3 regions of the Staphylococcus simulans genome follow, and region 1 is predicted to be linked to each of the others. Evidence: riboswitches for the same ligand, from Rfam matches in the RefSeq annotation. Region 1 holds a riboswitch; each other region holds the start of a gene.
The links. Region 1 has a riboswitch for S-adenosylmethionine ahead of MUA87_RS03090 (Na+/H+ antiporter NhaC family protein). Riboswitches for the same ligand answer to the same signal wherever they lie in the genome.
Positions count from the first base shown of each region.

Region 2: it holds a riboswitch for S-adenosylmethionine, as region 1 does, so the genes downstream of both, MUA87_RS01280 (methionine ABC transporter ATP-binding protein) here and MUA87_RS03090 (Na+/H+ antiporter NhaC family protein) in region 1, are expected to answer to the same signal.
Region 3: it holds a riboswitch for S-adenosylmethionine, as region 1 does, so the genes downstream of both, metK (methionine adenosyltransferase) here and MUA87_RS03090 (Na+/H+ antiporter NhaC family protein) in region 1, are expected to answer to the same signal.

Region 1 covers NZ_CP095100.1:751,535-759,286, reverse strand. The annotation lists gene MUA87_RS03105 (hypothetical protein) at 1-407, shown strand, start outside; gene glpT (glycerol-3-phosphate transporter) at 541-1,896, shown strand; gene MUA87_RS03095 (SRPBCC family protein) at 1,972-2,493, opposite strand; gene MUA87_RS03090 (Na+/H+ antiporter NhaC family protein) at 2,650-3,957, opposite strand; SAM riboswitch class I at 4,026-4,136, opposite strand; gene MUA87_RS03085 (flavin reductase family protein) at 4,226-4,837, opposite strand; gene MUA87_RS03080 (SDR family oxidoreductase) at 4,970-5,851, opposite strand; gene MUA87_RS03075 (amidohydrolase) at 5,923-7,038, opposite strand; gene MUA87_RS03070 (SulP family inorganic anion transporter) at 7,035-7,752, opposite strand, start outside.
Region 2 covers NZ_CP095100.1:309,163-316,914, forward strand. The annotation lists gene MUA87_RS01275 (hypothetical protein) at 1-4,094, shown strand, start outside; SAM riboswitch class I at 4,278-4,389, shown strand; gene MUA87_RS01280 (methionine ABC transporter ATP-binding protein) at 4,507-5,523, shown strand; gene MUA87_RS01285 (methionine ABC transporter permease) at 5,525-6,184, shown strand; gene gmpC (dipeptide ABC transporter glycylmethionine-binding lipoprotein) at 6,208-7,050, shown strand; gene MUA87_RS01295 (alpha/beta hydrolase family protein) at 7,228-7,752, shown strand, end outside.
Region 3 covers NZ_CP095100.1:1,158,075-1,165,826, forward strand. The annotation lists gene menC (o-succinylbenzoate synthase) at 1-883, shown strand, start outside; gene yidD (membrane protein insertion efficiency factor YidD) at 871-1,128, opposite strand; gene ytkD (RNA deprotection pyrophosphohydrolase) at 1,206-1,697, shown strand; gene MUA87_RS05390 (alpha/beta hydrolase family protein) at 1,663-2,436, shown strand; gene pckA (phosphoenolpyruvate carboxykinase (ATP)) at 2,489-4,081, opposite strand; SAM riboswitch class I at 4,243-4,358, shown strand; gene metK (methionine adenosyltransferase) at 4,469-5,665, shown strand; gene MUA87_RS05405 (NERD domain-containing protein) at 5,762-6,661, shown strand; gene MUA87_RS05410 (aldo/keto reductase) at 6,783-7,619, shown strand; gene MUA87_RS05415 (fluoride efflux transporter FluC) at 7,671-7,752, opposite strand, start outside.

The DNA of each region.
Region 1 (7,752 bases):
GAATTAAACAACAGCCTGTTTTAAAAGTCCGTATTCCAAAATGCAACCTGCCTTACTTCATCAGTTTCTTAAGTTATCACAACTACCCTATCTACCAGATTTTACCTTTTGCAGACAAAGACTTCGTCTATCAATTTGCGCCGAATATTCAAGCTTCTATGCATTTCAAACTTAAAATTGACGGTTTACAAGATATGTTTGTCAAAGATAAAATCATTGATATTATGCAGTTTCTTAAACATCAAGAAGACATTAAATATGTACTCACAACGTATCACATTGATATTTCATGTACACCGCACGTATTATCTAAATTGATTCATGCGCTTGCGACACAAAATATCGATGTATTAGGTGCGAACTACAGACCACGCATCGCTCAGCATAAATATTCTACAATCTCATAATAGATTGTACCGTTCTGACATTCCATGATTGGAGTGTCTTTTTTATATTAAAACTAAAAAATAAAAATGTTCATTGCTCTTTTGTAAATTTAGTATTAAGATTAAGTTAATTATTTGTAAAGGAGGCGCTTTCTTGTTTAACTTCTTAAAACCGCCAAAGCCGATTGCTCCTCTACCAAAAGAGCAAGTTGATGATACATATAAACAACTACGAATGAAAGTATTCTTAGGTATCTTCATCGGTTATGCGGGTTATTATTTATTACGCAAAAACTTTTCTCTTGCGATGCCTGATTTGATTGAACAGGGGTTCAGTAAAGGTCAATTAGGTATTGCCCTGTCCGCCGTTTCAATCGCATACGGTTTTAGTAAATTTGTGATGGGAACTGTCAGTGATCGAAGCAACGCACGCATGTTCTTAACACTAGGATTGATTTTGACTGCGATTGTCAATCTGTTGCTTGGTTTTGTTCCATTCTTTACTTCAAGCATTTTAATCATGTTTATTATGCTGTTCTTAAACGGCTGGTTCCAAGGCATGGGGTGGCCGCCTTCAGGACGTGTTCTCGTCCATTGGTTCAGTGTGAGTGAACGAGGCAGTAAAACAGCCATTTGGAACGTCGCACATAATGTCGGCGGCGGCTTAATGGCACCGATTGCGACTTGGGGTATTTCTATGACTGCCTTGTATAACTTCGGTTATTTAAAAGGATTTGAAGGGGTCTTCATTTACCCAGCATTACTTGCGATTATCATTGCGATCATCTCTTATATCTTAATTAGAGATACACCACAATCACAAGGTTTACCACCGATTGAAGCCTATCGTAATGATTATCCGACCGCTTCAAGAACAACACTTGAAACAGAATTAACTACCAAAGAAATCTTGTTCAAATATGTGTTGAATAACAAATGGGTATGGGCAATCGCTTTCGCAAATATCTTCGTCTACTTCGTTCGTTATGGTGTACTTGACTGGGCACCAGTCTATTTAAGTGAAGAGAAACATTTCGATATGAAATCCTCTGGATGGGCTTACTTCCTTTACGAGTGGGCTGGGATTCCTGGGACATTACTGTGTGGTTGGATCTCAGATAAACTCTTCAAAGGACGTCGTGGTCCAGCAGGTTTCTTCTTTATGTTAGGTGTAACTATTTTCGTATTAATCTACTGGTTAAACCCTCCAGGTAATCCATTAGTAGATAACTTAGCACTCGTAGCGATTGGTTTCTTAATCTATGGACCAGTGATGTTAATAGGCTTGCAAGCATTAGATTATGTACCTAAGAAAGCAGCAGGAACAGCTGCCGGGTTAACAGGTTTATTCGGTTACCTATTTGGTGCAGTCATGGCTAACATCGTACTTGGTTTCGTGGTTGATCAATTTGGTTGGGATGCAGGTTTCATCTTATTAACAGTGATTAGTATTCTAGCTATGTTAAGCTTTATTCTGACTTGGAATAAACGTGGTCAAGAGACTGTCTAATTGTTGAAAATTGAATATATAAAATAAAACAAGCGACATACGCTGCTTTCTAGCATTGTGTGTCGCTTGTTTTGATTAAAATTCTTCTTTGTCTTCTTGCATTTCTCTTAAAATGTCTTGAAGCTTAATGAACATATTTTCAAAGCCGTGTGCCGTCGCATCATGATATTCTTTCTTCTGCTGTTTGTATTCCAAAGTTGTCCAACGTCTTTCTTTCGGAACAACAGCAGTATAACGGAAGTTCATTTGTGTCATGTCTGAACCTGGTTCACGTTCAAAAATTTCTACTTCAATCGTATCTTCTTTGTCGCTCAGTTCAGGCATACCGATTGTCATCACAATTCGGTTAGGTGCTTCTAGTTCTTGGAAGACCCCTGTTACTCTGTTCTTTTTACCGTTACGTTCATCAACAATTTCATAACGTCTGCCTTCTTCTGGAATCAAGTCAATCGATTGATTTGAACGGTTAGAAGTCATGAACCAACGTCTCATGATATCCGCATCTGTCCAAGCTTGATAAATCAATTCGGGCGGGATGCGCATAAAACGTTCCAATGATATGACTACGACGTCATTTTCAATATTATATCTTGCCACTCTGTCGTCACCTACTTTCGCACTCTTTATTATTCTAACGCATTTAGAAGCATAAGCCAAAGTAATCCTACTAGCAAAGCATTTGTCACTATGCCTCTGTGGTTATTTCACAACAAGATTACTTTAACATTTTTCAAGTGAGAAAGTAAAAATTATTTACGCTTTTTGTTTACGTTTATTCAGTTTTGGAAAATTAAAGATGATTGCGGCTAATCCGCTGATTCCTAAAATAATCGGATAAATCGAATAAGGCACTAGCATAAATGGCGAAATACCTGCGACGCCTGCAGCCGCAATGACTTGCGGACTATAAGGTAAAAGGCCTTGGAAACAGCTGCCGAAAATATCTAAAATACTTGCTGATTTTCTTGGGTCGATATCATATTCATCTGCGATATTTTTAGCTAGGGGACCTGCCATTAAAATAGAAATCGTATTATTCGCAGTTGAAATATCTGCGGCACTGACTAAACTTGCGATACCGAACTCTGCACCGCGTCTTGATTTGACCTTGCTGCGAACAAAATTAAGTAGCCATGTAATACCGCCATTATGTTGAATGATGCCGATTAAACCACCGATCATTAATGCGATAATCGCAATATCTTCCATGCCGATCATACCTTCTGAAGCGGCTTTCAAGAATCCGATCCAGTTAAATGATCCGTCGATTAAACCGATAATGCCTGAGAGTACTGTTCCACCTATCAAAACAATAATCACATTCACACCGATCAAAGCTAAGATTAAAACTAATAAATATGGAATCACTTTAATAAATTCAAAGCTGTAATCTTTTGTACTGCTGATTGTTGCGCTATGTGTCAAAATACCTAAAATAACCATCGTTAAAATGGCACCTGGCAATACAATTTTAAAGTTTACTTTGAACTTATCACTCATTTTTGTATGTTGTGTACGTACTGCAGAAATTGTCGTATCTGAAATCATAGATAAGTTATCTCCGAACATCGCACCGCCGACGACTGTTGCCATGGCTAGTGCTGCTGAAATATCAGTCGCCTCACTAATCCCAAAGCCGACTGGTGCAATGGCTGCGACTGTACCAACTGATGTCCCCATAGAAATAGAAACGAACATACAAATAATAAACAAACCGATAATCAATAAGTTGCCTGGAATTAAACTTAATCCTAAATTAACGGTAGATTTCACGCCGCCCATATCTTCAGTCACTTTTGAAAATGCGCCGGCTAATACGAAAATCAAGACCATCAAAATAATATTAGAATGGCCTGCACCTTTGGTGAAGACTTCAACTTTCTCTGTGAATTTTTCTTTGCGATTCATTATTAATGCGACAATAACCGCAATCGTAATCGCAATATTTAACGGCATCTTCGTAAAGTCGCCAGTAATAATCCCAACTCCTAAAAATAAACCGACAAATAGAATTAAAGGAATCAGTGCGACTGCATTGCCCTTTTGTTTCTGTTCAGACATGATTCAAACACCTCACTCATGATATTAAAAAATCCTTTTTTCAGCTAAGAAAAAAGGATACATTATGTTTCTTATCTCTTAGCAAATAGTTGCTATGGGAATTGGCACACGCGTCGCTATCAGCGAACCATGTTGCCGAGGTTTCAAAGTGCCCATCACTCCACCTCTCTTGATAAGCTATATTTATTTTTATTTTTTGAATCTTTTTAAACCTATCATGATTGTAATAGTTAGTCAATCATCAAAGTATGAACTTTTCATTAAGCAATTATTCTGTTGGTCTTTCTAATACAAATTCTTGACCTAATTTTACATAATCATTACCCGCTAAACGACCAACAGGATGTAACGCTTGCACATCAATTTTATGCGGTTCGATATAAACATCATCAGCGATGTGATAACGTACAACTTCACCTAAGATTAAATCGCTGCCCGCTTTGTCATCACCGAGTTCAATCACACGATCCAGTTTACACTCAAATCGGATTCGCGCCCCTTCGACTGCTGGTACATTAACGACATCTGAAGGAATTGTTTTAAAATCTGTACGTTCTAACTCATTTGCTTCACGTTCAATCGGTGCAGCAGTATTATTAATACCTTCAATCATAGACAATTCAGAAATGTGTACCACAAATTCTCCAGTATCAATAATGTTTTGTGCTGTATCTTTACGGACACCTTCTGTGCGTCCAGTTGAAATCATAATCATCGGCGGATGACTGCTGACCACATTAAAGAAACTGAATGGTGCCGCATTTAAATGACCTTCTTTATCTTGAGAAGTCACAAAAGCAATCGGTCTTGGTAAGACGCTGCCGCTTAATAATTTATAATTTTCTCTTTGCGTTAAATCTTTAGGGTTAAAATGTTTCATCATTCTGCCTCCTTAGTTACTATACTAATTATACCTATAGCATAATAAACTAAACCTTACTTTGCGAATAATGTGTTTGTATGTATAAAAACAGCGTTCCATTCATTGTTGGAACGCTGTCTTAATCATAGCTTAGTTAATTTGTTTACCGCCTGTTACGCCATACACTTGTCCTGTTGTATAACTTGATTCGTCTGAAGCAAGTAAGACATAAGTGCCTGCTAATTCTACTGGCTGACCTGCACGGCCCATCATTGAACTTTGACCGAATTCAGGAATTTTACTTTGCGGTTGACCACCTGAGATTTGAAGCGGTGACCAGAATGGTCCGGGTGCTACTGAGTTCACACGGATACCTTTATCGATTAATTCTTTTGCTAAGCTTTTTGTTAGTGAAATAATCGCAGCTTTTGTAGCCGCATAGTCATGCAAGATTGGATTAGGGTCATAACCTTGAATAGAAGTTGTCGTAGTGATTGTCGCACCTGGTTTTAGATACTCAAGTGCTTTTTGAACTGTCCAGAATAATGAATACACATTCGTTGTGAAGGTTTGTGTGAAATCTTCTGTTTTGAAGTTTTCGAATCCTTCATGGTATTGCTGATGTCCAGCAACCAATGTCACATTGTCTAAACCGCCAAGCGTTTCGTGTGCGTATTCAACTAAATCGTAGTTGAATTGTTCATCTGATAAATCACCTGGTTTTAAATAAACAGTTCCGCCTGTATCTTCAATAACTTTCTTAACTTCTTGTGCGTCTTCTTCTTCTTTCGGATGATAGTTAATCACAACTGACGCACCTTCACGTGCATACGCAATTGCGACTGCACGACCAATCGCAGAGTCACCGCCTGTAACTAATGCTTTCAATCCTTCAAGGCGTCCATGTCCTTTATATGATGTTTCGCCACAGTCTGGTTTTGGATCCATATCTGTTTGGAAACCTGGCCATTCTTGTTCTTGTTTTGGATAATCTTGATCAGAGAATTTTGTACGTGGATCTTGTGGTGCCATTATCTATCACTCCTCAATTATTTGTCTCTCTATTGATATACCACAAAATCCATATTTCATTCATCGGCAAATTAAAATAATTTTTGAACTAAATTCGCAAGAAACTCAGGCGCTTTTTTCAAAATGTCTTCATTCGGGTTATATTTCGGATGATGTAAATCATAATCAGATTGTGAACCGATGAAACTGAAAACACCAGGGACAGTATCACTCATAGCTGAGAAATCTTCACCAATTGTTTTAGGTTGGTTCAATTGTTCAACTTTATAACCTGTCTCTTCTGCCGCTTCTTGTGCAATATGTGTTAATGTTTCATGATTCATGACTGCATTCGGTAAATGAATATATTCTAATTCAATCTCCACATTAAAGGCAGATGCTAAACCATCACAAATACTTTGTAGACGATGTTCTGCAAGTGCACGTGTTTCATTATTAAATGTTCGAACTGTTCCTTGAATGCGTGCTGAATCTGGAATCACATTCCACGTGTTGCCAGCTGATACTTCCCCAATTGTCACAACTGCAGAATCAAAGGCTGAAACATTACGACTGACGATAGACTGCACACTCGTTAATAATTGTCCTAAAATAATCATCGGATCATTGCTTTCTTCAGGTTTTGCGGCGTGACCCCCTTTTGCTTTAATTCGAATAAAGAAGCGATCTACTGCTGAAGTCATCGCACCTGGTTTAATCGCTAACGTGCCCACTTTTAATGTCGGATCATTGTGAAAACCTGTCACAGCTTTAACACCTTCTAATACACCCGCTTCTACCATTTGTTGTGCACCGCTGCCCACTTCTTCGGCAGCTTGGAATAAAATACGCACACGTCCAGGCAATTCTGCTTCTTTCTCTTTCAGCAACAATGCAGCACCTAAAATACTTGCCATATGTATATCATGTCCGCAAGCATGCATTACACCTTTATTTTGTGACGTGATTTCACTATCTACTTGTTCTTCTATCGGTAAAGCATCAATGTCTGTACGTAACGCAACAATCGTTTCACCTTCACCGATTTCTGCCACTAATCCTGTGTCTAGTGGATAATCTATAATTTTGATCTCATGTTCTTCTAAAATTTCTTTTAAACGCGCAGTAGTGTCATATTCTTGATAAGAAACTTCTGGATGCTGATGAAACATACGTCTCCATTCGACTAATTGTTCAAAATGACTCATAAACTTTCCCTTCCTTTACTTACAACGTAGATCACTAAATATATTGCTGAACCTGCCGCGACACCAAAGGCTAAATTATTCGTTATTAACGTAACAATCATCGTACCGATAATCGTTGCGGTATTTAACAGAGGCTTCACTTTAATCGCTTGTATAGTACGTCTATCAAAAGTATTCAACGCAATCGAAACTAATACAGTCGCGAGTACGACCATTGGAATCAGTGCGATAACAGGCCCTAAGACGTAAATCGTCAATAATAAAAACAAAGCAGTCACTAAGGTCGCATAACGTGCAGTTGCACCGACTTTCACATTAAATTTTGATTGACCGACTAATGCACTGCCTCCAAAACCACCAAATAATCCTGCTGCTAAATTCGCAAGTCCTTGTGCAGCTGATTCTTGATTTAAACAACTCTTTTCATTTGTTAGCACATCTAATGCTTGTGCAGTCAATAAAGATTGCAGTGTACCTACAATTGCCATCGTGATACCGTAACCCACAATAACCATTAAGGCATGACTTTCTGTAAACAGATGAAACTGAGACCATTGGAGTTTAGGTAATACCACATAGATATCCGCTAAATCTTTTACATAATGTAGTTTCGGGTGAATAAGATGTGCAATGATGGTTAAGACAATAATTGAGATCAAAGGTGCTGGAATAAACGAAATGAATCGGGGCGCGAACCAAATAATTAAAAAAGAG
Region 2 (7,752 bases), 440 kb from region 1:
TTCAACCAGACGGATCAACAAAAGTGACATTCAGCGATGGTCACGAAGTTGTTATCCCTAAAGGCGAAAAAGGCGATGCTGGACAAAATGGTGCAGACGGTCAATCAGTTACAGTCGCAAAAGTAGAGCCACAACCAAATGGTGATACGAAAGTCACATTTAGTGATGGTAAAGAACTTACTATTCCTAAAGGAGAAAAAGGTGACGCAGGTGCGAATGGTCAATCTGTAACTGTTCAATCAACAGCTCCAGATGCGGATGGTAACACAGTTATCACATTCAGCGATGGTACTAAAGTTGTTGTTCCTAAAGGTGCGAAAGGTGATAAAGGTGACACTGGAGAAGCGGGTCAAAACGGCTTAAATGGTCAATCTATCACAGTTCAAGGCACAGAAAAAACACCAGAAGGCGATACAAAAGTCACATTCTCTGATGGCACTACAGTCACAATCGCAAAAGGCGATAAAGGAGATAAAGGTGATTCAGTCACAGTCGCGAAAGTAGAACCACAACCAAATGGTGATACAAAAGTTACATTCTCTGACGGTAAAGAAGTTACAATTCCTAAAGGCGAAAAAGGCGACAAAGGTGATACTGGAGCACAAGGTGAAGCGGGTCAAAATGGCACAGATGCGAAACCATTAACAATCACAGGCTCTACACAAACACCTGATGGTAATACTGAAGTGACATTCAGCGATGGTACAAAAGTCACAATTCCAAAAGCACAAGATGGTAAATCAATTACAGTTGAAAAAACTGAACCAGACGCTGATGGCAATACAGTTGTGACATTCTCTGATGGCAGCACAATCACTATTCCAAAAGGAACAAAAGGTGATAAAGGCGATACTGGAGAAACAGGTGCTGCAGGTCAATCAGTTACAGTTGCGAAAGTAGAACCGCAACCAAACGGCGATACAAAAGTAACGTTCTCAGATGGTAAAGAAGTTGTGATTCCTAAAGGAGAAAAAGGCGACAAAGGTGATACTGGTGCACAAGGTGAAGCTGGACAAAATGGTGCGGACGGTAAATCAATTACTGTTCAAAGTACAACGCCTGACGCTGACGGTAATACAGTAGTGACTTTCTCTGACGGTTCAAAAGTTGTACTTCCAAAAGCCAAAGACGGTAAAGATGGTACATCAGTTACAGTTCAAAGCACAGAAACAACACCAGAAGGTAATACGAAAGTCACATTCTCTGATGGACATGAAATCACAATCGCAAAAGGCGATAAAGGTGCTAAAGGCGATTCAGTTACAGTTGCGAAAGTAGAACCGCAACCAAATGGTGATACAAAAGTTACATTCTCTGACGGTAAAGAAATTGTCATTCCTAAAGGAGAAAAAGGTGACCCAGGTAAAGACGGTGTAGATGGTAAAGATGCAGCACCATTAACAGTTACAAGCACTGAAAAAGATGCGGACGGCAACACTGTTATTCACTTCAGTGATGGTGGTACAGCAGTTATCTCTAAAGGCGATAAAGGTGCAGATGGTCAATCTATTACAGTTCAAAACGTTGTGCCAGATAAAGATGGTAATACAGAAGTAACGTTCTCAGATGGCTCTAAAGTGACAATTCCTAAAGCGAAAGATGGCGTAGATGGTAAGTCAGTTACTATTACTGGTAACGAAACATTACCAAGCGGTGATATCAAAGTTACATTCAGTGATGGACATGAAATCATCATTCCTAAAGGCGCTAAAGGAGATGCAGGCGCATCAGTTACTGTAGTTAAAACAACGAAAGATCCAGATGGCAACACTGTAGTTAACTTCAGTGATGGCAGCAGCGTCACAATCCCTAAAGGAGATAAAGGCGACAAAGGTGCAGACGGTACATCAGTGACTATTACAGGCACAGAAGTACAACCTGACGGTTCAACTAAAGTAACGTTCTCAGATGGTCGTGAAATCAACATTCCTAAAGGATTAGACGGTAAATCTGTCACAATTACTAAAGCTGAACCAGATGCTGATGGCAACACAGTGATTGACTTCAGTGATGGTTCGAAAGTTACTGTGCCGAAAGGTAAAGATGGTGTAGACGGTAAATCAATTACTATCACAAATACTGAAAACTTACCTAATGGCGATGTTAAAGTGACATTCAGCGATGGACACGAAGTTGTAATACCTAAAGGTGCTAAAGGTGAAGATGGACAATCTATCACAATTACTTCTTCTACAGTTCAACCAGATGGTAATACGAAAGTAGTCTTCAGCGATGGACATGAAATTGTCGTTCCAAAAGGCCAAGATGGTAAATCAATCTCTATTACTTCAACAACGAAAGATCCTAATGGAAATACAGTTGTAGAATTTAGCGATGGTACTTCAGTTACAATCTCAAAAGGAGATAAAGGTGACCAAGGTTTACCTGGTAAAGACGGTGCAGACGGAAAATCAGTTACAGTAACAGGTCAAACAATCGACCCTGATGGCAATACAAAAGTAACATTCAGTGACGGCAACACAATCACAGTACCGAAAGGCAAAGACGGCACTTCAGTTACAGTTAAAGGTACAAGCCAAGATCCAAATGGTAATACAGTAATCGAATTCAGTGATGGCTCTAAAGTAACTGTTCAACGCGGTAAAGATGGCCGTGATGGAAAAGACGGTAAATCAATCACAGTGACAGGTCAAACAATCGATCCGAACGGCAACACAGTAGTGACATTCAGTGACGGTAATTCAATTACAGTACCAAAAGGCAAAGACGGCATTTCAGTTACAGTCAAAGATTCACATCCAGATGCAGATGGTAATACAGTAATCGAATTCAGTGATGGCTCTAAAGTAACTGTTCAACGCGGTAAAGATGGCCGTGATGGAAAAGACGGTAAATCAATCACAGTAACGGGTCAAACAATCGATCCGAATGGCAACACAGTAGTGACATTCAGCGATGGTAATTCAATTACAGTACCGAAAGGCAAAGACGGCATTTCAGTTACAGTCAAAGGTACAAGCCAAGATCCAAACGGTAATACAGTAATTGAATTCAGTGATGGCTCTAAAGTAACTGTTCAACGCGGTAAAGATGGCCGTGACGGAAAAGACGGTAAATCAATCACGGTGACAGGCCAAACAATCGATCCGAATGGTAATACAGTAGTGACATTCAGTGATGGCAACTCAATTACAGTACCGAAAGGCAAAGACGGCATTTCAGTTACAGTCAAAGGTACAAGCCAAGATCCAAATGGTAATACAGTGATTGAATTTAGTGATGGATCAAGAATCACTATTCAAAAAGGAAATGATGGTAGAGACGGTCGAGATGGACGTGACGGCAGAGATGGTCGCGATGGCAGAGATGCTCAAACAACACAACCGATATATATCATCAATAACTACATTGATAATGATAATACGAATGTGATTATCTTTAGCGATGGTCAACGTGTTGATATTCCTTGTGATGCGAACGGTAACGCGGTTGTGATTATTGGATATAATCATGATGTGAAAGGCAATGTAATATTACAATGTGCAGATAATACAAGAATTATCGTACCTTGCAGAAAACCAGACACACCAAAAGTGACAATTCCAATGATTCCATTGGTTCCAGCACAACACAATACTGTGACACCACCAGTACCGACACCAGTGCCAACACCGACACCGGTACCAGTACCAAATACGGTACCAGTACCGAATACAGTACCAGTACCGAATACAGTACCGGTGCCAAATACAGTACCAGTACCAAATACAGTACCAGTACCGAATACGGTACCAGTACCAAATACAGTACCAGTACCAAATACAACACCAGATACAGTTACACCAAGTGGAAACAATGGTACACCAACATCGGATACTCATGGTTATACTGGATTCATTAATGTAAATAATGATCATGGTCATAAATTCGTAGGTAAACAAACTACGCATAAAGTGGTTTATCATAATGTAGAACAACCACAACCAAAAGTAACAACAAAACCTAAACAAACAGCTAAAGCTTTACCTGAAACAGGTTCAGGCGATACAGCAGCATTAGTTTATGGTGCAATTATGGCTGGTTTAGGTGCAACAACAGTACTTGGATCAAGACGTCGTAAAGAAGAAGAATAAGATTAAGTTCTAAGTATGTAAGAACCGGGCTTCGGCCTGGTTCTTTTTATTGCGAGTAATGTAATCGCTTTCTTATTTTAGATTTTTTGAATTGAATAAATTTATCTAAATTTCTGAAAAATAATGTTGACTTTTTCTGTCAGACTTTGTAATATATGGAATATAAATGAATTGAATAAAACTATCTTATCCAGAGAGGCGGAGGGACAGGCCCTGCGAAGCCTCGGCAACAGGATTAATTATGAAGATTAATTACTGTGCCAATTCCTACAGTAGAACACTGTGAAGATGAGACGAGCCGATATATGTATCCCGAGGACTTGTTTCATTAGTCCTCGGGAGTTTCTTTTTATAGAGTTATCTCAAAATAGTTAACATTCATTTATTTCAAATTATTAAGGGGGATTTACCTATGATTGAGTTCAAGGATGTCAATAAAACATTCCGTAAACGCTCAACGGAAATTCAGGCTTTGAAAGATGTCAGCTTTACTGTAGAACGCCAAGAAATATTCGGTGTCATCGGGTATAGCGGTGCTGGTAAAAGTACGTTAATCCGATTAGTCAATAAGCTTGAAAATGTGACATCAGGAAACATTATTGTGGATGGTCATGACATCAATCAATACAGCAAAAAAGAATTGCGTAAAGTGAAGAAAAATATAGGCATGATTTTCCAGCATTTCAATTTATTAAATTCTAAGACAGTATTCAATAATGTTGCGATGCCGCTCATCCTTGAAGGCAAGGAAAAGTCATACATAAAAGAGAAAGTTGACGAAATGCTTGAGTTCGTAGGTCTAGGAGATAAAGGTTCACAGTATCCTAATGAGTTATCGGGTGGTCAAAAACAAAGAGTTGCGATTGCGAGAGCTTTGGTTACTGATCCTAAAATCTTGTTATGTGATGAAGCAACAAGTGCTTTAGACCCAGCAACAACAGATTCAATCTTGCGATTGTTGAAGAAGGTCAATCGAACATTTGACGTTACCATTTTATTGATTACCCATGAAATGGGCGTGATTCAACAAATCTGCGATAAAGTTGCGGTTATGGAGCAAGGCAGTGTCATCGAAATCGGCAGTGTATTAGAGGTGTTCAGTCATCCTAAGACGAAAACTGCGAAAAGCTTCGTTTCTACAGTTATCAGTACAGATATTAGTGATAAGATGATTCATCAATTACCAACTGACGCAGATTATGTGGACGTCAAAGTTTATCTAGAAGGTTCACAAATTGGATTGTCAGTGATTCAAACATTAATTAAAGACTTCAATTTAGATGTGAATGTTATTTATGCATCGATGTCAGATATTCAAGATACTTCAGTCGGTTATTTAACACTTCGTATCAAAGGATCAAATGAAAGTAAGCAACGTGCATTTGATTATATGAAACAAAGTCATATTGAATTTGAGGAGGTCGTATAACATGCTTGGATCTACATTAGATTCGTCTCAATTAATGGAGGCGTTATATCAAACGTTATTGATGGTCTCTATTTCATTAGTAATCGGTTCTTTAATCGGTATTCCGCTTGGTGTACTACTTGTAGTCACTAAGAAAGATGGTATATGGGAAAATGTGGTGATTTATCATATTCTCAACCCTGTCATCAACGTATTGCGTTCGGTACCCTTCATTATTTTATTAATTGCGATTGTGCCATTCACAAAATTAGTGGTAGGTACATCAATTGGGACAGCCGCTGCAATCGTACCGTTAACAGTTTATGTCGCACCTTATATTGCGAGATTGGTTGAAAACTCATTATTAGAAGTGAATTCAGGTGTGATTGAAGCAGCAAATGCGATGGGTGCATCACCGCTTCAAATCATCCGTTACTTCTTATTACCTGAAGCATTAGGTTCATTGATTTTAGCATTAACAACAGCAATTATCGGTTTAATCGGAGCAACTGCCATGGCCGGCGCTGTCGGCGGAGGCGGTATTGGTGACCTGGCACTTGCTTATGGTTATCAACGTTTCGACACAATCGTCATTGTGATTACAGTAGTCATTTTAGTTATTATGGTTCAGCTGATTCAATCTTTAGGGAATGTCTTGGCTAAGAAAATTCGTAGAAATTAAACAAGTAAAGGGGAAGTCATTGAATGAAGAAATTATTAGTATTAGCAATCGCATTTGTGGTTCTTTTAGCTGCATGCGGTAAGAAAGATGATAGTAAAACAGTTACAGTCGGTGTAGCATCTAACGAAACAAAAGTATGGGATAAAGTTGCAGAACTTGCGAAAAAAGATGGTATTACAGTGAAAGTTAAACAATTCTCTGATTACAATGTACCAAACAAGGCGCTAAACGATGGGGATATCGAAATGAACGCATTCCAACACTTTGCATTCTTAGATCAATATGAAAAAGCGAATAAAGGTACAAAAATCACACCGATTCGTACGACAGTATTTGCGCCATTAGGTATCTATTCTAAAAAGATTAAAGACATTAAAGACTTAAAAGACGGTGCGAAAGTTATCATTCCAAACGATGTTTCTAACCAAGCACGTGCATTAAAATTATTAGAAAAAGCAGGTTACATCAAACTTTCTAAAGACTTCGGTTTAAAAGGCGGCATTAAAGATATCGAAGAAAACAAAAAGAATTTAGATATCAAAGCAGTAGATGCACAACAAACAGCACGTGCATTAGATGATGTAGATATTTCAGTTATCAACAACGGCGTAGCAACTAAAGCAGGTTTAGATGCGAAGAAAGATCCAATCTACTTAGAAAAAGATGATACAAAAGCATCACAACCATACATCAACATTATCGCAGTAAACTCTAAAGACAAAGACGATAAAACATTGAAAAAAGTTGCGGCACTTTATCATTCTAAAGAAGCTCAAAAAGCTTTAAAAGAAGAAGTTAAAGATGGCGAAATCGTGGTTGATTTAAAACAAGATGAAATCAAAAAAATTCAAGACAGCTTAAAATAATAACACAACTATCATTTAAATGGCCGGCAAATCTTCTAGGTTTGTCGGCTAATTTTATGTGACGAATGCAGATTTCATCAACTTGTATGTATTATCAGTCCGGCAAAGTGTGGGTGCTGACAAAAGGGGGTAAAGAGTTAGTGCTAGAAAATCACATTCACTTAGGAGTGATTATCGATGGAAGTATTATATTATGGAGACCATGAAGAACAATTAATTGATGTTTATGCATCAAATGATAAAAATGGAGAACATGCTGATAAATGGATTGTGTTAGTTCATGGTGGTTATTGGCGCCAAAAATTTGATCGTTCTTTAAATGATAAAATGATTGAAGTTTTAACAAATAAAGGCTACAATGTCGCAAATGTTGAATATCGTCGTGGAGAACATAAATGGCCTATACCAGAAGAGGACGTTAAAAAAGCAGTTCAAACATTTAGAAATTCTGAATTTGTAGGTGAAGGTCAATCATTGATTCTTATAGGACATTCAGTGGGTGGACAACTCGTATTGAATAATGAAGATGAAGCGGATAGAATTGTCGCATTATCACCTGTCACTGATGTACCGTATACAAAAGCGAAGGAATTAGGACGAAACGCAGCAGAAGAATATTTTGGTGATGTTTCAGAAGATATATTATATGCGGCATCACCCATTTCACGTTTGCCATTGAATACTAAAACATTAATCATTCAT
Region 3 (7,752 bases), 410 kb from region 1:
TTTCGGCGAATGTAATGCCTTTGAAACAGATTGGTATGATAAAGAGACAATAGAGAGTGTGTATGAAACATTGAAACAATGGTTTAATACAGTCCTCAAAGATAAAGAGATAGAAACCTTTGATGAAGCTAAAGTATTGTTGAACCACTTGAATCACGCACCTGCAGCGAGAAGTACTGTTGCGATGGCGTTATATCAAGTTTTCCATCATCTTCCTTCATTCGAGGTTCAGTATGGTGCAACGATAAGTGGTTTATCAACTGAAAATTATCAGCAACTATTAGAAACAAAACCAAAGCGTATTAAATTAAAGTGGTCGCCAAAAGTTATTGCTGACATCGAACAGCTACAAAATTTACCATTTAACCCATGGATCGCATTAGATGCGAATGAATCTTTAACGAATCAAGATATAGCAACTTTAAAAAAAGTTCAAAACCTTGAAGATATCTTGTATATCGAGGAGCCTTTTAAGGATTTAGAAATGTTGAAAACCTTATCTCCAAAAGTTATCCCACCTGTAGCAATAGATGAGAAAGCAAGAGATGTCTCAAGCATTTTAACCTTGATTGAACAATATCCGATTGATACAGTGATTTTAAAGCCTTTCAGACTTGGCGGCATAGATAAAATATTAGATGCGATAGACAGCTTGCATCGACAAAACATTAAAGTAGTGATCGGCGGTATGTATGAATATGGATTAAGCCGCTATTTTACTGCTTATCTAAGTCAGTATGCTGACTATCCTGGGGATGTAACGCCTTATGGCTATTATTTTGATCAGGAGTTTACACAAGAAAACGGCATATTAAAAAGGGGACACTTATACTTTGCGCCCCCTGAAATTGATGTGGATCAATTAAAAATTTATTCATTATGATGGTGATGATGACAATGTTGATGTTTGTCATGCTTTAATGGCACTGGGTCAAATCCACCTTTATGAAGCGGATGACATTTTGAAATGCGTTTGATACCAAGCCATGTTCCTTTGATTGGGCCATGGATTTCAATAGCTTCTTTTGTATAGTTTGAACATGTAGGGTAGAAGCGGCATGTAGGAGGTGTCAACGGTGAAATAAAATGTTGATATATCCATATTAAGCCGAGTAAGAGCTTCTTCAAATTAATCCCTCCAACTGATTTGTCTCAATTCGTAACGAATCTATTTTAGCATATATAATAAAAGGATGTGATAGAACGTGATTATACATGATCAATTTGATAAAGAAATTCGGTTGAATTTTACACAACCACAAGATAAACCAAATGGGGAACACGTTCTTGCGATCGCATTTCTCAATGATAGTTATCTTTTAACTAGACATAAAAAAAGAGGGATAGAATTTCCAGGTGGGAAAATAGAACAGGGTGAAAGTAGCGAATCAGCAATTGTTCGTGAAGTCTATGAAGAAACTGGCGGGATTGTTGCTGAGATGACGTATGTTGCGCAATATACCGTATATCACCCAGAAGGGACGAAATGGTTTACGAAAGATGTCTTTGCGGTGCAAGTAGACACTTTAGAAAGTAAAAACGATTATTTAGAAACAGCAGGCCCTGTGACGTGTAAACATTTAGATGAAATTTCGGATGAAGAAAAGAGTTTCTTATTAGAAGACGAAGCGATATTAAAATGTGTAGAAAGAGTGATAGAACTTGGACTTTATCAAAAGAAAGAGGATGCCGATTGATCTCACAACGCATCGTGGTGAAGAAGTAACTTACCTTGTAGATGATTTACGAGTCAAAGGACTTATGATTACACCTAAACAGTCTGTAAAGCGCATTGTAGTCTATTTACGTGGCGGTAAAGGAAAAGTAGGGCGTGTCAGAACTGGACGTCTATTACAGTTTGCGAATGATCATACGTTAGTTTTCGGACCTTACTATCGCGGTAACAATGGCAGTGAAGGCAGAGATGAATTCAGTGGTGATGATTTGCATGATGTGACACAAGCGATCCGTATATTAAAAATATTATATCCAGAAGCTTTTGTGCATATAATTGGTTTCTCTCGAGGTGGATTACAAGGATTATTAACATTCCAAGATTTACCAGCAGACAGCTATATTACTTGGGGCGGTGTATCTGACTTGCATTTGATGTATGAAGAGCGAGTGGATTTAAGAGGGATGTTACGTCGTATGGTAGGGCATCCTAAAAAAGATTTAGCTGCTTATCAAGAAAGAGAAGCTTTACAATATATTGACGCAAATAGTCCACCGATTTTAATTATTCATGGCGGTGAAGATATTCAAGTTGGTATTCATCAAGCTTATTATTTAGAAAATTACTTGAAAAAAATCGGACATCGTTATCAAACGTATTATCAACCTAAGGAAGGACATATTCCGAGACCGAAAGCATTAAAACAAGTATTACAAGTGATACATCAATGGATGAACGATGTTGAAGCAAAAAAGATATAAAAATTCCGAGAAAGGGGTGACCTCTCTCGGAATTTTTTATTTCTATATTTAATTAGGCTTGGAATCCGCCTTTTTCACCGATTTCATCGTTCTCTTCACCGAATTTCTTAAAGTTTTCAACGAAACGTGATTTCAAGTCTTCAGCTTGTTCACGGTATGCGTCTTTATCACTCCAAGCGTTGATTGGTTGTAGAATTGAATTTGGTACGTCTTCAATTTCAGTTGGAATACTTAAACCGAATGCTTCATCTTTTTCGAATGCAGCATCTTTTAAGTCGCCTTTAATCGCAGCGTCTACCATGCGACGTGTATATTTAAGGCTGATACGACGACCTACGCCATATTTTCCACCAGTCCAGCCTGTATTCACTAAGTAAACATCCACATCGTGTTTATCGATTAATTCACCTAATAATTCTGCATAAACTTTAGGGTTTAATGGCAAGAACGGTGCACCGAAGCAAGTTGAGAATGAAGGAACTGGTTCAGTAATACCACGTTCAGTACCTGCAAGCTTAGATGTGAAACCACTTAAGAAGTGATACAGTGCTTGTGCTTTGTTTAATTTAGAGATTGGCGGTAACACACCAAATGCATCTGCAGTAAGGAAGATGATTGTATTTGGGTGTGCAGCTTTAGATGGTTTAGCAATGTTTTTAATGTAATCAATCGGATAAGCAGCACGCGTATTTTCAGTGTGCTCGTTATCATCGAAATCAACTGAACCATCATCAGCAACGACTACGTTTTCTAAAATTGTACCGTAGCGGATTGCGTTGAAAATTTCAGGTTCTTTCGTTTTTGAAAGGTTGATTGCTTTAGCGTAGCAGCCGCCTTCAATGTTGAAAATACCATTTTGGTTCCAACCGTGTTCATCATCTCCGATTAATTTACGGTCAGGTGCTGCAGATAATGTTGTTTTACCAGTTCCTGATAAACCGAAGAATAAAGCAACATCACCTTTTTCGCCAACGTTGGCTGAGCAATGCATACTCATGATGTCTTGTTGTGGTAATAAATAGTTCATGACTGAGAAAATACCTTTTTTCATTTCACCCGCATATTCAGTTCCCCCGATTAAGATAACGCGGTGTTTGAATGAAACAATCACGAATGTTTCTGATTTTGTACCATCTACTTCAGGATTAGCTTTGAAGTGTGGTGCTGAAACAATTGTGAAGTTTGGTTTGATTTTTTGAGCTTCTTCTTTTGAAGAAGGGCGGATGAACATATTTTTCGCGAATAAATTATGCCATGCCATTTCGTTCACTACTGTTAAACGTAGTTGTGTATCTTCGTCGCTGCCTGCATAACCATTGAAGACATAAAGTTCATCTTTTTGATCTAAATAGTCTAAAACTTTGTCGTAAAGTCTTAAGAATGTATCTTCTTCAATAGGTTGGTTGATTGAACCCCAGTCAATCGTATCTCTATAAGAAGGTTCATTTACAATAAATTTGTCTTTAGGTGAACGTCCAGTGTATTGACCTGTCAGTGCATTGATAGCCCCAAGCTCTGTCAGTTCCCCTTCGTTGTTGTCCAGAATCTTGTTGTACAATTGTGTAGTTGTGAGTTGGAAAAGTGATGAAGACTTTCCAATCAAATGATCCAACTTATTACGGTTAGTTTGTGCATCTACTGCCATTTTAAAAACCCCTCCAGCGCGTAAGTATTGTTAATAATTGTAAGCCTTTACATTTTCATAGTATAACATAATATGCCGATTATTCCATAACAGATTTAAGATTTTAGACATATAGAATTGACAAGCCTAAAGAGTTTGGGTAGTATTGTGATTAACGGATTCTCTTATCCTGAGTGGCGGAGGGACATGGACCCAAAGAAGCCCAGCAACCTCTCCTTATCGGAGAAAGGTGCCAAACCGTTTGCAAATGTCATTAAAGATGTTTGAACGATAAGAGCGAAAGGACGTTTAAGGGCTTTCTCTCTATGTTTATATAGTTTGAAAGTCCTTTTTTATTTGAGCTCGTAGATAGAGAATTTTCGTAATCAAAATCAAAAGGAGTCAGTTATGTCGAATAATAGAAAATTGTTTACGTCAGAATCTGTTACAGAAGGGCATCCTGATAAAATAGCGGACCAAATTTCAGACGCTATTCTGGATGAATTATTAAAGAAAGATCCGGATGCAAGAGTAGCTTGCGAAACAGTAGTCACTACGGGAATGGCTATGATTGTCGGAGAAATTTCTACAGCAACTTATGTTGATTTTCCTAAGGTTGTCCGTGATACAGTAGCAGAAATCGGTTATACGAGAGCGAAATATGGTTATGATAGTCAAACAATGGCTGTGATGTCAGCAATTGATGAGCAATCACCAGATATCGCACAAGCAGTAGACACTGCTTTAGAATATAGAAATGAAATTACGGAAGAGGAAATTGAAAGTACAGGTGCAGGTGACCAAGGTTTAATGTTTGGTTATGCGACGAATGAAACAGATACGTATATGCCGACACCTATTTACTTCTCACACCAACTTGCGAAACGTTTATCAGATGTCAGAAAAGATGGTACATTAACTTACTTAAGACCAGACGGTAAAGTACAAGTTACTGTTGAGTATGATGAAAATGATAAACCAGCACGTATTGATACGATTGTTATTTCAACACAACATGCTGAAGATGCGTCATTAGATCAAATTCAACGTGATATCAGAACACATGTGATTGATCCAATCGTACCAGCTGAGTTATTAGATGAAGAAACTAAATTTTTCATTAACCCGACAGGTCGTTTTGTGATTGGCGGACCTCAAGGTGACGCTGGTTTAACAGGACGTAAGATTATTGTAGATACTTATGGTGGTCTTGCACGTCATGGCGGTGGTTGCTTCAGTGGTAAAGATCCTACAAAAGTAGACCGTTCAGCAGCATATGCAGCACGTTATGTGGCTAAAAATATTGTTGCAGCAGGATTAGCAGATAAATGTGAAGTACAACTTGCATACGCTATCGGTGTAGCAGAACCTGTATCTATTTCAATTGATACATTTGGAACTGGTAAAGTTTCTGAAGGAAAATTGGTAGAAGCGGTAAGAGCTAACTTTGACTTGCGTCCAGCAGGTATCATTAAAATGTTAGACTTAAAACGTCCTATTTATAAACAAACAGCAGCTTATGGTCACTTTGGCCGTACGGATGTTGCTTTACCATGGGAACGTGTAGATAAAGTAGATGCATTAAAAGAAGCTGTTCAAGCATAACTATACAGTTTTTGAATTTGTGACATTTTATTATCGATACATTCGATATTTTCCTTTATAATTGGGAGTAAGATATGTAAAGGAGCGGAATATGTTATGGGACCATTAGAAATTGGTTTGATTGCAGCAATTGTCGTCGCTGTTATCTTCTTTGTCTTATTCTTAGTTGTCTTAAACAGTAAGAAAAAGGCTAAGTTGAAAGCAGAGGAACAATATGAGGCAAAAGAAAGAAGTATAAAAGAAAATTATGAAGACGAGCTTGAAAAAGAACGCGTCGAACATAAAAAAGCGGTCACAAAACAACGCGCTGATTTCGATGAAACAGTGACAGCAAAAGATCGTGAAATCGATGCGCTGAAGCTCTTCTCGAAAAATCATAGTGAGTATGTGACAGACATGCGTTTAATCGGTATCAGAGATCGTTTGGTTAAAGAAAAACGTATTCGACCAGAAGATATGCATATTATGGCGAATATCTTCTTACCTAAAAATGATTTTAATGCGATTGATCGTATCAGTCATTTAGTCTTAACACGTACAGGCTTATACATTATCGATTCTCAATTACTTAAAGGACATGTTTATAATGGCATCAGTCAAGAACAATTCGGTACATTACCAACCATTGAACAAGTCTTTGATGTGTTGGATTTAGATAAACGTCATCCTCAAACATTAGTGTTAGATGAAAATGATGATAAGCAATCAGCTTCATTTGTAAACTACTCAAATCAATTAAAAGAAGTTGAGCACTTAGCAGATACATTGAAGCGCGAATTGAATTTGAAATATACACCAATGGCATTACTTTATTTCAATCCTAAAAATGAAGGTGCAGTGACAATTTCAAATTACGCACAAACAACAAATACTAAAGTACTAGTTGGACCAGAACAATTAGATGAATACTTTAATAAATTCGTTTTCCATGGACGTATTCAATATAATGTTGAAGACTTACAACGTGTTATGGAAGAAATTGAATCATTTAATTAATACAATATGCACTGTTGACTGTAATTTTACAGTTAGCAGTGCATTTTTAATTCAAAATGTTTTACAGTTTTATTCATTGTGCATAGCATAAAGGTAAAGCAACAATGCAAGGAGAGAGAAAATGAATACATTTACGCTATATAATGGACAAACGATGCCACAATTGGGACTTGGCACATATAGAATTGAAAATAGTGATGAATTAGCACAACGTGTATCATTTGCGATAGAACACGGTTATCGCAGTATAGATACAGCTGCACGCTATGGAAATGAAGAAAAAGTAGGAGAAGGCATTAAAAAAGGTATTCAAGCCGCTGGCATACACCGCTCAGATTTATTCATTACCTCAAAACTATGGTTAGATGATTACGGCAGAATGAATGTAGAAGAAGCTTATCAACGAACTTTAGATAAACTTGATTTAGATTATTTAGATTTATATTTAATGCATTGGCCTGGCTCTAATGAAGAAGAAATGATTGATACATGGAAAGGCATGGAAGATTTATTAAAACAAAATAAAGTTAAAAATATTGGTGTCAGCAACTTTCAACCGCATCATTTAGAAAGTTTGTTGTCACATGCATCGATTAAACCAGTGATTAATCAAATAGAATTTCATCCTTATTTAACACAAAATGATTTAAGGTTGTATCTTAAAGCGCAACGTATTCAAGCAGAAGCTTGGTCACCATTTATGAACGGCGACATCTTAAAAGATGAAACAATTCAAGCTATCGCTGACGAAGTAGAGAAGTCACCTGCGCAAGTTGTATTGAGATGGCATATTCAACATGATGTTATTGTGATTCCTAAATCCATTACACCTTCACGCATTAAAGAAAATATCAACGTGTTTGACTTTGAGCTATCCGATGACCAAATGAAACGTATAGATCTATTAAATCAAAATAAAAGTATAGACGCAGATGTACCATCTTATAAATCATATTAATCAAAAAGAAGCGTTACCCTTTACAGTGAGTTGTAAAAGATAACGCTTCTTTTATGCGATAACATAACCGATTAGGCATGCGATAAAGCATAATCCATATTGTAAAAAGCTATACGCAATAAAAAGCATACGT